DNA from 2 places in the Paenibacillus sp. PK3_47 genome. Region 2 is predicted to be linked to the other one. Evidence: riboswitches for the same ligand, from Rfam matches in the RefSeq annotation. Region 2 holds a riboswitch; the other holds the start of a gene.
The links. Region 2 has a riboswitch for cyclic di-GMP ahead of C2I18_RS16945 (PA14 domain-containing protein). Riboswitches for the same ligand answer to the same signal wherever they lie in the genome.
Positions count from the first base shown of each region.

Region 1: it holds a riboswitch for cyclic di-GMP, as region 2 does, so the genes downstream of both, C2I18_RS15265 (transglutaminase-like domain-containing protein) here and C2I18_RS16945 (PA14 domain-containing protein) in region 2, are expected to answer to the same signal.

Region 1 covers NZ_CP026029.1:3,416,850-3,421,203, reverse strand. Annotated here, with positions in the region: rRNA gene C2I18_RS15270 (16S ribosomal RNA) at 1-1,310, opposite strand, end outside; gene C2I18_RS15265 (transglutaminase-like domain-containing protein) at 1,675-2,484, opposite strand; cyclic di-GMP riboswitch class I at 2,499-2,579, opposite strand; cyclic di-GMP riboswitch class I at 2,655-2,735, opposite strand; gene C2I18_RS15260 (class D sortase) at 2,858-3,523, opposite strand; gene C2I18_RS15255 (GtrA family protein) at 3,573-3,977, opposite strand; gene C2I18_RS15250 (glycosyltransferase family 2 protein) at 3,964-4,354, opposite strand, start outside.
Region 2 covers NZ_CP026029.1:3,818,331-3,822,684, forward strand. Annotated here, with positions in the region: gene C2I18_RS16935 (UDP-glucose dehydrogenase family protein) at 1-341, shown strand, start outside; gene C2I18_RS16940 (sugar phosphate nucleotidyltransferase) at 754-2,127, shown strand; cyclic di-GMP riboswitch class I at 2,286-2,363, shown strand; gene C2I18_RS16945 (PA14 domain-containing protein) at 2,376-4,354, shown strand, end outside.

The DNA.
Region 1 (4,354 bases), 400 kb from region 2:
GACCGGCTTTGCTGGGATTGGCTCCACCTCGCGGCTTCGCTTCCCGTTGTACCGGCCATTGTAGTACGTGTGTAGCCCAGGTCATAAGGGGCATGATGATTTGACGTCATCCCCACCTTCCTCCGGTTTGTCACCGGCAGTCACTCTAGAGTGCCCAGCACGACCTGCTGGCAACTAAAGTCAAGGGTTGCGCTCGTTGCGGGACTTAACCCAACATCTCACGACACGAGCTGACGACAACCATGCACCACCTGTCTCCTCTGTCCCGAAGGCCGCCTCTATCTCTAGAGGATTCAGAGGGATGTCAAGACCTGGTAAGGTTCTTCGCGTTGCTTCGAATTAAACCACATACTCCACTGCTTGTGCGGGTCCCCGTCAATTCCTTTGAGTTTCAGTCTTGCGACCGTACTCCCCAGGCGGAGTGCTTACTGTGTTAACTTCGGCACCAAGGGTATCGAAACCCCTAACACCTAGCACTCATCGTTTACGGCGTGGACTACCAGGGTATCTAATCCTGTTTGCTCCCCACGCTTTCGCGCCTCAGCGTCAGTTACAGCCCAGAAAGTCGCCTTCGCCACTGGTGTTCCTCCACATCTCTACGCATTTCACCGCTACACGTGGAATTCCACTTTCCTCTTCTGTACTCAAGCGATCCAGTTTCCAGTGCGACCCCAGGTTGAGCCCAAGGTTTAAACACCAGACTTAAATCGCCGCCTGCGCGCGCTTTACGCCCAATAATTCCGGACAACGCTTGCCCCCTACGTATTACCGCGGCTGCTGGCACGTAGTTAGCCGGGGCTTTCTTCTCAGGTACCGTCACTCCGATAGCAGTTACTCTACCGGACGTTCTTCCCTGGCAACAGAGCTTTACGATCCGAAAACCTTCATCACTCACGCGGCGTTGCTCCGTCAGGCTTTCGCCCATTGCGGAAGATTCCCTACTGCTGCCTCCCGTAGGAGTCTGGGCCGTGTCTCAGTCCCAGTGTGGCCGTTCACCCTCTCAGGTCGGCTACGCATCGTCGCCTTGGTGAGCCGTTACCTCACCAACTAGCTAATGCGCCGCAGGCCCATCCCGTAGTGACAGATTGCTCCGTCTTTCATTCTTCTTTCAGGAGAAAAAAGAAATTATCCGGTATTAGCTACCGTTTCCGGTAGTTATCCCAGGCTATGGGGCAGGTTGCCTACGTGTTACTCACCCGTCCGCCGCTAAATTAATTTGAAAGCAAGCTTTCAAATTAACTCCGCTCGACTTGCATGTATTAGGCACGCCGCCAGCGTTCGTCCTGAGCCAGGATCAAACTCTCCAATTAGTATTGAAAAGAGCGATAGCTCATTTTGAAACATCTGACGAGAATTTGCATTCTCATTTTTGGATCTCACCGAAGTGATTTCCAGGTACTCACTCGTTGTTCAGTTTTCAAAGATCAAGCTCGTTGTCACTGTCGATTACATCGTCAGCAGCAACTCTTATAATATATCACGTTTGTTTTAGAAACGCAAGCTTTTTTTGAAACGAATTTTTCAGTTCATTTCGTATTCAGCTGCACGCCTTTAACAACGCTTAGTTATAATACCCCATCTTACGACAAAAAAGCAACCCTAAATCAAAAAAAGATGAACTGCTTAATATTTAAGCAGTTCATCCCGCTATTCAAACTATATAAAAGGCTACCCTTAGTATACTTTAGCAGCTGCATATTTGCTTGCCACTTTGACAAGACCAGCATCCTTATTGTTCTTACCCAGACCAGCATCAACAGTAGTGTCTACAGTAATCCATTTGCCATTAAGAAAGACTTCATTCCATGCATGGTACTCAGCAACATAACTTGTCTTGCCCATGACCAGCTTGGTTGGAATTCCTTCGCTGCGCAGCATTGTAGCAAACAGGGATGCATAATCGTAGCAAATTCCTTTTTGGGTAGTCAGTGTGTTGTTGTTGTTCGGAATATAGTCGGCAGGTACATTAGCGGCCAGTTTATAGTCGTATTTCACATTAGAAACGATATAGTTATAGATTGCTTTTACCTTAGCTTCATCAGTTGTCTTGCCTTGTGTAAGCTGTTTTGCTTTGAGGACTGCCGCATCGGAAGCGTTCCATTTCACATTCTGTACCGAACTCAAGTATACGGAGTTGGCATTGCTGAGACTAAGATTCACGGATTCGCTGGAGATCACTTTGTATTTGTTGCCTGTTGTATTCTCAAGTACGGAGATCTTGTAAGTCCCATTACCTTGTTGAAGCGGGAACGTCTCGGTAGGCTTGGAGGCATACAGGTTGTAAGTGTAGCTCTTGTCACCCTTGCTGATCATGACCTTGATACGCTTGTCCTTAGGAACATCATAAGAAACTGCCACTACGCCTTGATTTAATTTCGATGTATTTAACCAGCCGGAATCAACACTTGCTGCCTGAGCTGTATTAACCTGAACGGAAGTCACCACAACAAATAAAGTTAACAGCATAAAATAAATCTTTTTCAACTGATAAAACTCCTTTCGGTAGCTGGCTGCCATCCTTACGGGAAGGCCCTTTAGCTTTGCGTCCCTGTCTTTCGACAGGTTTGCCGTTATCGTATAAGCTTTATCTGTCCAGGAAATCTATTGAAAGATTAATAGATTCTGCCTTAGAACAAACAAAAAAAGCCTCTTCATTCGGTAGCTGGCTGCCATCCTTACGGGAAGGCCCTGTAGCTTTGCGTCCCTACCTTTCGATAGGTTTGCCGTTATCGTGTTTAGCTTTTATAGTTATATACTAGCATATATATTTCTATTATCAATACCCGAATCCATAGATTTACCATTTTTTTATTAAAATTTTAACGTTTTTCATAGGTTTGTCATATTTGCTCAATTTTTATGATAATTTGGCATGGATGATCAGGCGGTGTGTAGGATCCACCAGCGGATCGCATGTAATCAGGGTAAGAATTTTGTCTTGGTTATTCCCGTCCAGCACAGAGATATCAGTAGGCTCTACAATAGAAATATCATATACCTCGTACTGGTAGTCCGCACCTGCCGTCTTCACCGAAATCATATCCCCAATCGCAACCTCATCCAGCCTGTTGAACAGCCTTCCGGCGGTTCGTGATCTGTGGGCGGCTATTGCCGCATTGCCAATCTCCCCGAGCGGCGCTGTTTCTGTCATATGCGCGGCAGCATGCTTCATATTGGCCTTCGTGGCCCCTTCCAGCACAGGCAGCTTCAGATCAATTTTATCAATTGCAATAATTGCAGTGACCTTCCCTCCGACCTGAACCTCTGGCTCGGCCTGCTTAACCGGCTGTACTTCCTCTTCAGAGGCCGATTCTTCCGCAAGCAGTTGAGTGACCTCCGCATACCTTTTTGTAAGCTCAGGCTCGGGTGTAGTGGAAGGCGCGGGTTCACTGTAGGCCATTTCCGCTTCTTTCAGCAGTTTTTCCTGCTGTCTGTCGTTATACCACTCATTTGCTGTAGGATAAAGAATAAGCAGAATCCCCGCAAGAATGATCAAATACGAAAACTTGCGCAAGACAATCACCTCCTGTCAGTTATAGAAGCTGCAGCTCCTGCCGCTCTCACCTATACCTTTAGAATACCCATTTACGGCTGCCAAAAAAATTAATGATCACAGTGACGAACGTAACCAGCACTTTTGCCGCGAGCACCTGAATGCCAAAGCTGTCCGTAAGCACATGAATAAGCAGTACCGAGATGCCCAGCACAATAAGATTCAGTATGATAAACCTGATCAGCTGCATCCGGTCAAAGCCTGCTGTGTTCCCCTTGTTACGATCCCGGAACGTCACCTTCTTGTTCCATATGAAGCTGTTGGCTGTCCCGGCGCTGTAGGAAATGATCTGTGCGGGTGTATTAAACATACCTAATGAATGCAATAGTGTGAATACCGCAAAATCCACAAGCGTGTTCAGCAGGCCTACGGCATTGAATTTCAGAAACTGGATAACATCCGAGCGGAGCTTATGATCTTTCATATTCACTGCCTCTCCGCTGTATGCTCTCCGGCTCCCCTTCACGGTACCCTCTGGTTTCACGGACAATATAGAGCGGTCTGTCTTTCGATTCATCATAAATCCGTCCGATATACTCCCCGATGACGCCGAGCAGCATCAGCACGATTCCGTTAAACAGCAGATTGACACCTACTATAGAAGTCCAGCCTGGGACGGTCCAGGAGGTGAACAGCTTTTGGAACACTACAAAGAACAAATATAAGAAGCTGGAGAAGGAGAGGAAAAAGCCCACATAAGTGGCAATCTTCAATGGCTTATGCGAAAAGGAAGTGATGCCGTCGAGCGCAAAGCGGATCATTTTTTTTAGCGGATATTTGGTCTCCCCGGCAAAACGCTCC
Region 2 (4,354 bases):
AGGCATTGGTCGCCGAAGGCGCTGTTGTAAAACTGTATGATCCGATTGCCGCTGATAACTTCAGATCGCAGTATGATCATCCGCAGCTCCGCTGGTGCAGCCTGCCGGAAGAGGCGGCTGAAGGCAGTGACGCCATCTGCCTTCTGACCGACTGGAGCCTGTTCAAGGAAATTGACCTCCACAGGCTGGCAGACGGTATGCGCCGCCAGGTGCTGATCGACGGCCGCAACGTCTATTCCAAGGAGCAGATCGAAGGCACGGGCCTGGAGTATCACTCCGTGGGACGCCCGCAAATGGGCGGCCTCAGCGGCTATTCGCCTAGTGTGGCCGGCGCGGTCTAAGAGATCTTGATCTTGCTGCCGCACAACCAAGCGGCAATAGCCGGATCTTTAGCAGGGAGCTCTACCTGCGTCTAATGCTAAAAGCTAACCTGTTGTACAGGAACGGAGAGGAATTTTGGAACTGTAGGAGCGGAAGCGTCCGCCTGAAAGCTTTCCGCAGGAAAGCTCGCTTCGGAAGCATATGCTTTGTCTCCGGATTTCCACCGCGAAGAGCGGTATGAATCAGAGAAATCTGCAGACAACAGCGGCCGGAAGTCCAAACATTCATCGCAGTGACTTCCATAACAGCTGTCCAAAGACGGCGAAGCTTAACACGTTAAGCATTCCTGTAAATTAGCGGTTTCGGCAAGCGAAGCTCGCAATAACAATCCGATATTTCAGCGACAACATATATATTTAGGGAGGGTTCACTATGAAACTGGTACTTCTATCAGGCGGTTCCGGCAAGCGTCTCTGGCCATTGTCCAACGATTCACGTTCAAAACAATTTCTGAAAGTACTGCAAAGCCCGGCAGGTGAGCCGGAATCCATGGTGCAGCGGGTATGGAGACAGCTGCAGGAAGCAGGGATAGCGGATTCCTCCTATCTGGCAACAGGACGCAGCCAGGTCGAGTCCATCCAGAGCCAGATCGGAAGCAGCGTGCCGATTATCGTTGAACCGGAACGGCGCGATACCTTCCCGGCGATTGCATTGACAGCAGCCTATCTGTATTCAATGGAAGGAGTATCACCAAGCGAAACCGTGGCAATTTTGCCCGTGGATCCTTATGTGGAGGCTTCCTTTTTCGATACAGTAGTGCAGCTTGAGGCAACTATGCAGGAGAGCGGCGCGAATCTGGCACTGATGGGCGTGGTTCCCGAGCATGCGTCGGAGAAATACGGATACATCATTCCAACCAGCAAGGAAGCAGGCGCAGGCGGTTATCTGCAGGTCAGCCACTTCCAGGAGAAGCCTGACCGCGTGCAGGCCGAAGAACTGATCAGCAAGGGAGCTTTGTGGAACTGCGGCGTGTTCGCTTTCCGTCTGGGGTATCTGCTTGATATTCTGCAGCGCAAAGGCTTGCCGCTGAATTATGAGGAGCTGCAGAAGCAGTATAAACTGCTGGCATCCATCAGCTTTGATTACGAAGTGGTTGAAAAAGAAGAGAAAATCGTGGTTCAGCCGTACTCCGGTTTCTGGAAGGATCTTGGAACCTGGAACACGCTGACTGAGGAAATGAGCAGCAACCATGTAGGCAAGGGCGTGGTCACAGCGGATTCCGAAGGCACCTGCCTGATTAACGAGCTGGATATTCCGATCACTGTAATCGGGGCAAAGGACTTGATTATCGCTGCCAGCCCGGACGGCATACTGGTTACCCACAAAGCCGAAAGCCCGCGGATCAAGGAAGTGCTGAAATCCCATGAACAAAGACCGATGTACGAAGAGCGCCGCTGGGGCCACTACAAGGTTATTGATCATGTGAAGTACGATGAGGGCAACGAAGTGCTGACCAAACGTATCTTTATAGAAGCAGGCAAAAACATCAGCTATCAGCTGCACCACAAACGCAGTGAAATTTGGACCTTTGTGAGCGGGGAAGCAAGCATCATCATTAATGAGAAAATGCATAAGGTGAAAGCCGGGGATGTTGTACGCATTCCGGAAGGCACGAAGCATGCCATTCTTGCGCTGACCGATGTGGAGTTTATCGAAGTGCAGACCGGCTCGGAATTGGTCGAAGAAGATAATATCCGCATTACGCTGGATTGGGAGGATATTGAGCTGCAGCAGTTCATTTCCTAGGTATAGCAGGCACTTTTATAGGTCCAATAGAACTATTACCCAATTTAGCGGCTTCCAAAACAGGTATTAGGAACCAATTATTAAAGCTTTTTAATTTTTCTATAAACAAAAACTGAATAGCTCCGATAATTATGGTAAGAAGGAAATAACCTTCCAAAATACGACAAAGGCAAACCTGCTGAAAGGCAGGGACGCAAAGCTATAGGGCCTTGAAACAGTGGCAGCCAGCTACCGAAAGGAAGATATTTTTGAAAACTTACCGTAAATCTCGTGTCCTCGGCGCTATTCTGTCGCTTGCTATGGTGTTCTCCGCTATCCCTATGTGGGTGGCTCCCTCGACGGTTCAAGCTGCTTCAAGTGTGACAGCACCTGTTAATCCGGATGCTTCCGCTGCAGCAGTCAAACTGCTGGATAAATTGTATTCCATTACCGGAAAAGGCATTATCGCCGGACAGCATAACTACTTCGAGAGCCCGGACGAACTTAGCAACAATCTCAAAGGAACAAGCGGACAGCATGCAGCCCTTCACGGATACGAGCTCGGGGCGATCAGCGGCCAATCGGAGAGCGGAGTTGCCGCTCAGCGTAAAAATATTGTATGGAGTGCCACGAACTGGCACAAAGCCGGCGGTATTGTGGCGATGACCTTTCACCAGAATCTCCCGGGAACCAAATACGAGTGGTCCAATGTTCAGAAGAATATCACTCAGGCAGAATTCAATAAATATGTGACACCTGGTACTACACAATACAATGCTCTGATTGCCGATCTTGACAAAGTGGCGGTTTCGCTCAAAAGCTTGCGTGATGCAGGTGTTCCGATTCTCTGGAGACCTTACCATGAGATGAACGGCGGCTGGTTCTGGTGGGGCCAAAAGAGCAATTTCGCAGAACTGTGGAATATTATGTATGACCGTTTCGTTAACGTTCATAAATTAAACAACCTGCTGTGGGTATGGAATCCGAATGCACCTAATGCCTGGTCTACGGCTTATCCGCTGACCTATCCGGGTGCAGATAAAGTGGATGTGCTTGCAGTAGATATATATGAAAATGACTTTCAGGATAAATATTACACCGGTCTGCTCAACCTTGCTGCCGGCAAACCTATAGCCATCGGTGAGAATGGCGAAATGCCGAGCACTGCAAAACTGCAGAATTCGCAGCAGAATTATGTTTTTATGATGAACTGGGGCAAAATGCTCTATGAAAATAACAGCACGGCTACAATTAAAAGCTTTATGAATGACAGCTACACAGTGACTCTTGATAAGTTCAAAGCTTGGACGGGTGCAGCACCAACGGCTACACCGACACCAACACCAACAGCTACACCGACGCCTAAGCCTACGGCAACACCAGTACCAACAGCAACACCAGTACCAGTACCAACAGCAACACCTAAGCCGACAGCTACAACAGCACCGGCGGCTGCACCTGAATTCCAATTGCCTGCAGTTAATGGCCTTACCGGTGAATATTTCAACAATATGAACCTGACTGGTGAACCGGCCCTGGTACGCAATGATTCGCAGATCAATTTCAGCTGGCGCCAAGGCTCACCGGATGCAAAAGTTAATGTGGACAAATTTTCGGTCCGCTGGACAGGACAAATCAAGCCTGCTTACAGCGAAACTTATCAAATCTCCACGAATTCGGATGACGGTATCCGCGTTTGGGTTAACGGAACATCTGTCATCGACAGCTGGGTGAAGCAGAGCGGTACGGAACGTACAGGAAGCATTGCGCTGCAGGCCGGACAACTGTATGACATTAAAGTGGAATACTATGAGAATGGCGGAGATGCAAGTGCCCGCCTGATGTGGCAGAGCCCTAGCCAAGCCAAGGCTACGGTTGCCTCCGGCGTATTGTTTACAGGAACTGCGGCAAACTTTGCTCCGGCCAAACCGGCAGCAGATCTGTCGGCACCTGCAGCAGCAGCACCGGCACCGGCTCCAACAGCTACAGCAGCACCGACAGCAGTACCAACAGCTACAGCAGCACCGACGCCTAAGGCAACTGCAACACCGGCACCAACAGCAGTACCAACAGCTACACCAGTACCAACAGCAGCACCTGTACTCCAATTGCCTGCAGTTAATGGCCTTACCGGTGAATATTTCAACAATATGAACCTGACTGGTGAACCCGTCCTGGTACGCAATGATTCGCAGATCAATTTCAGCTGGCGCCAAGGCTCACCGGATGCAAAAGTTAATGTCGACAA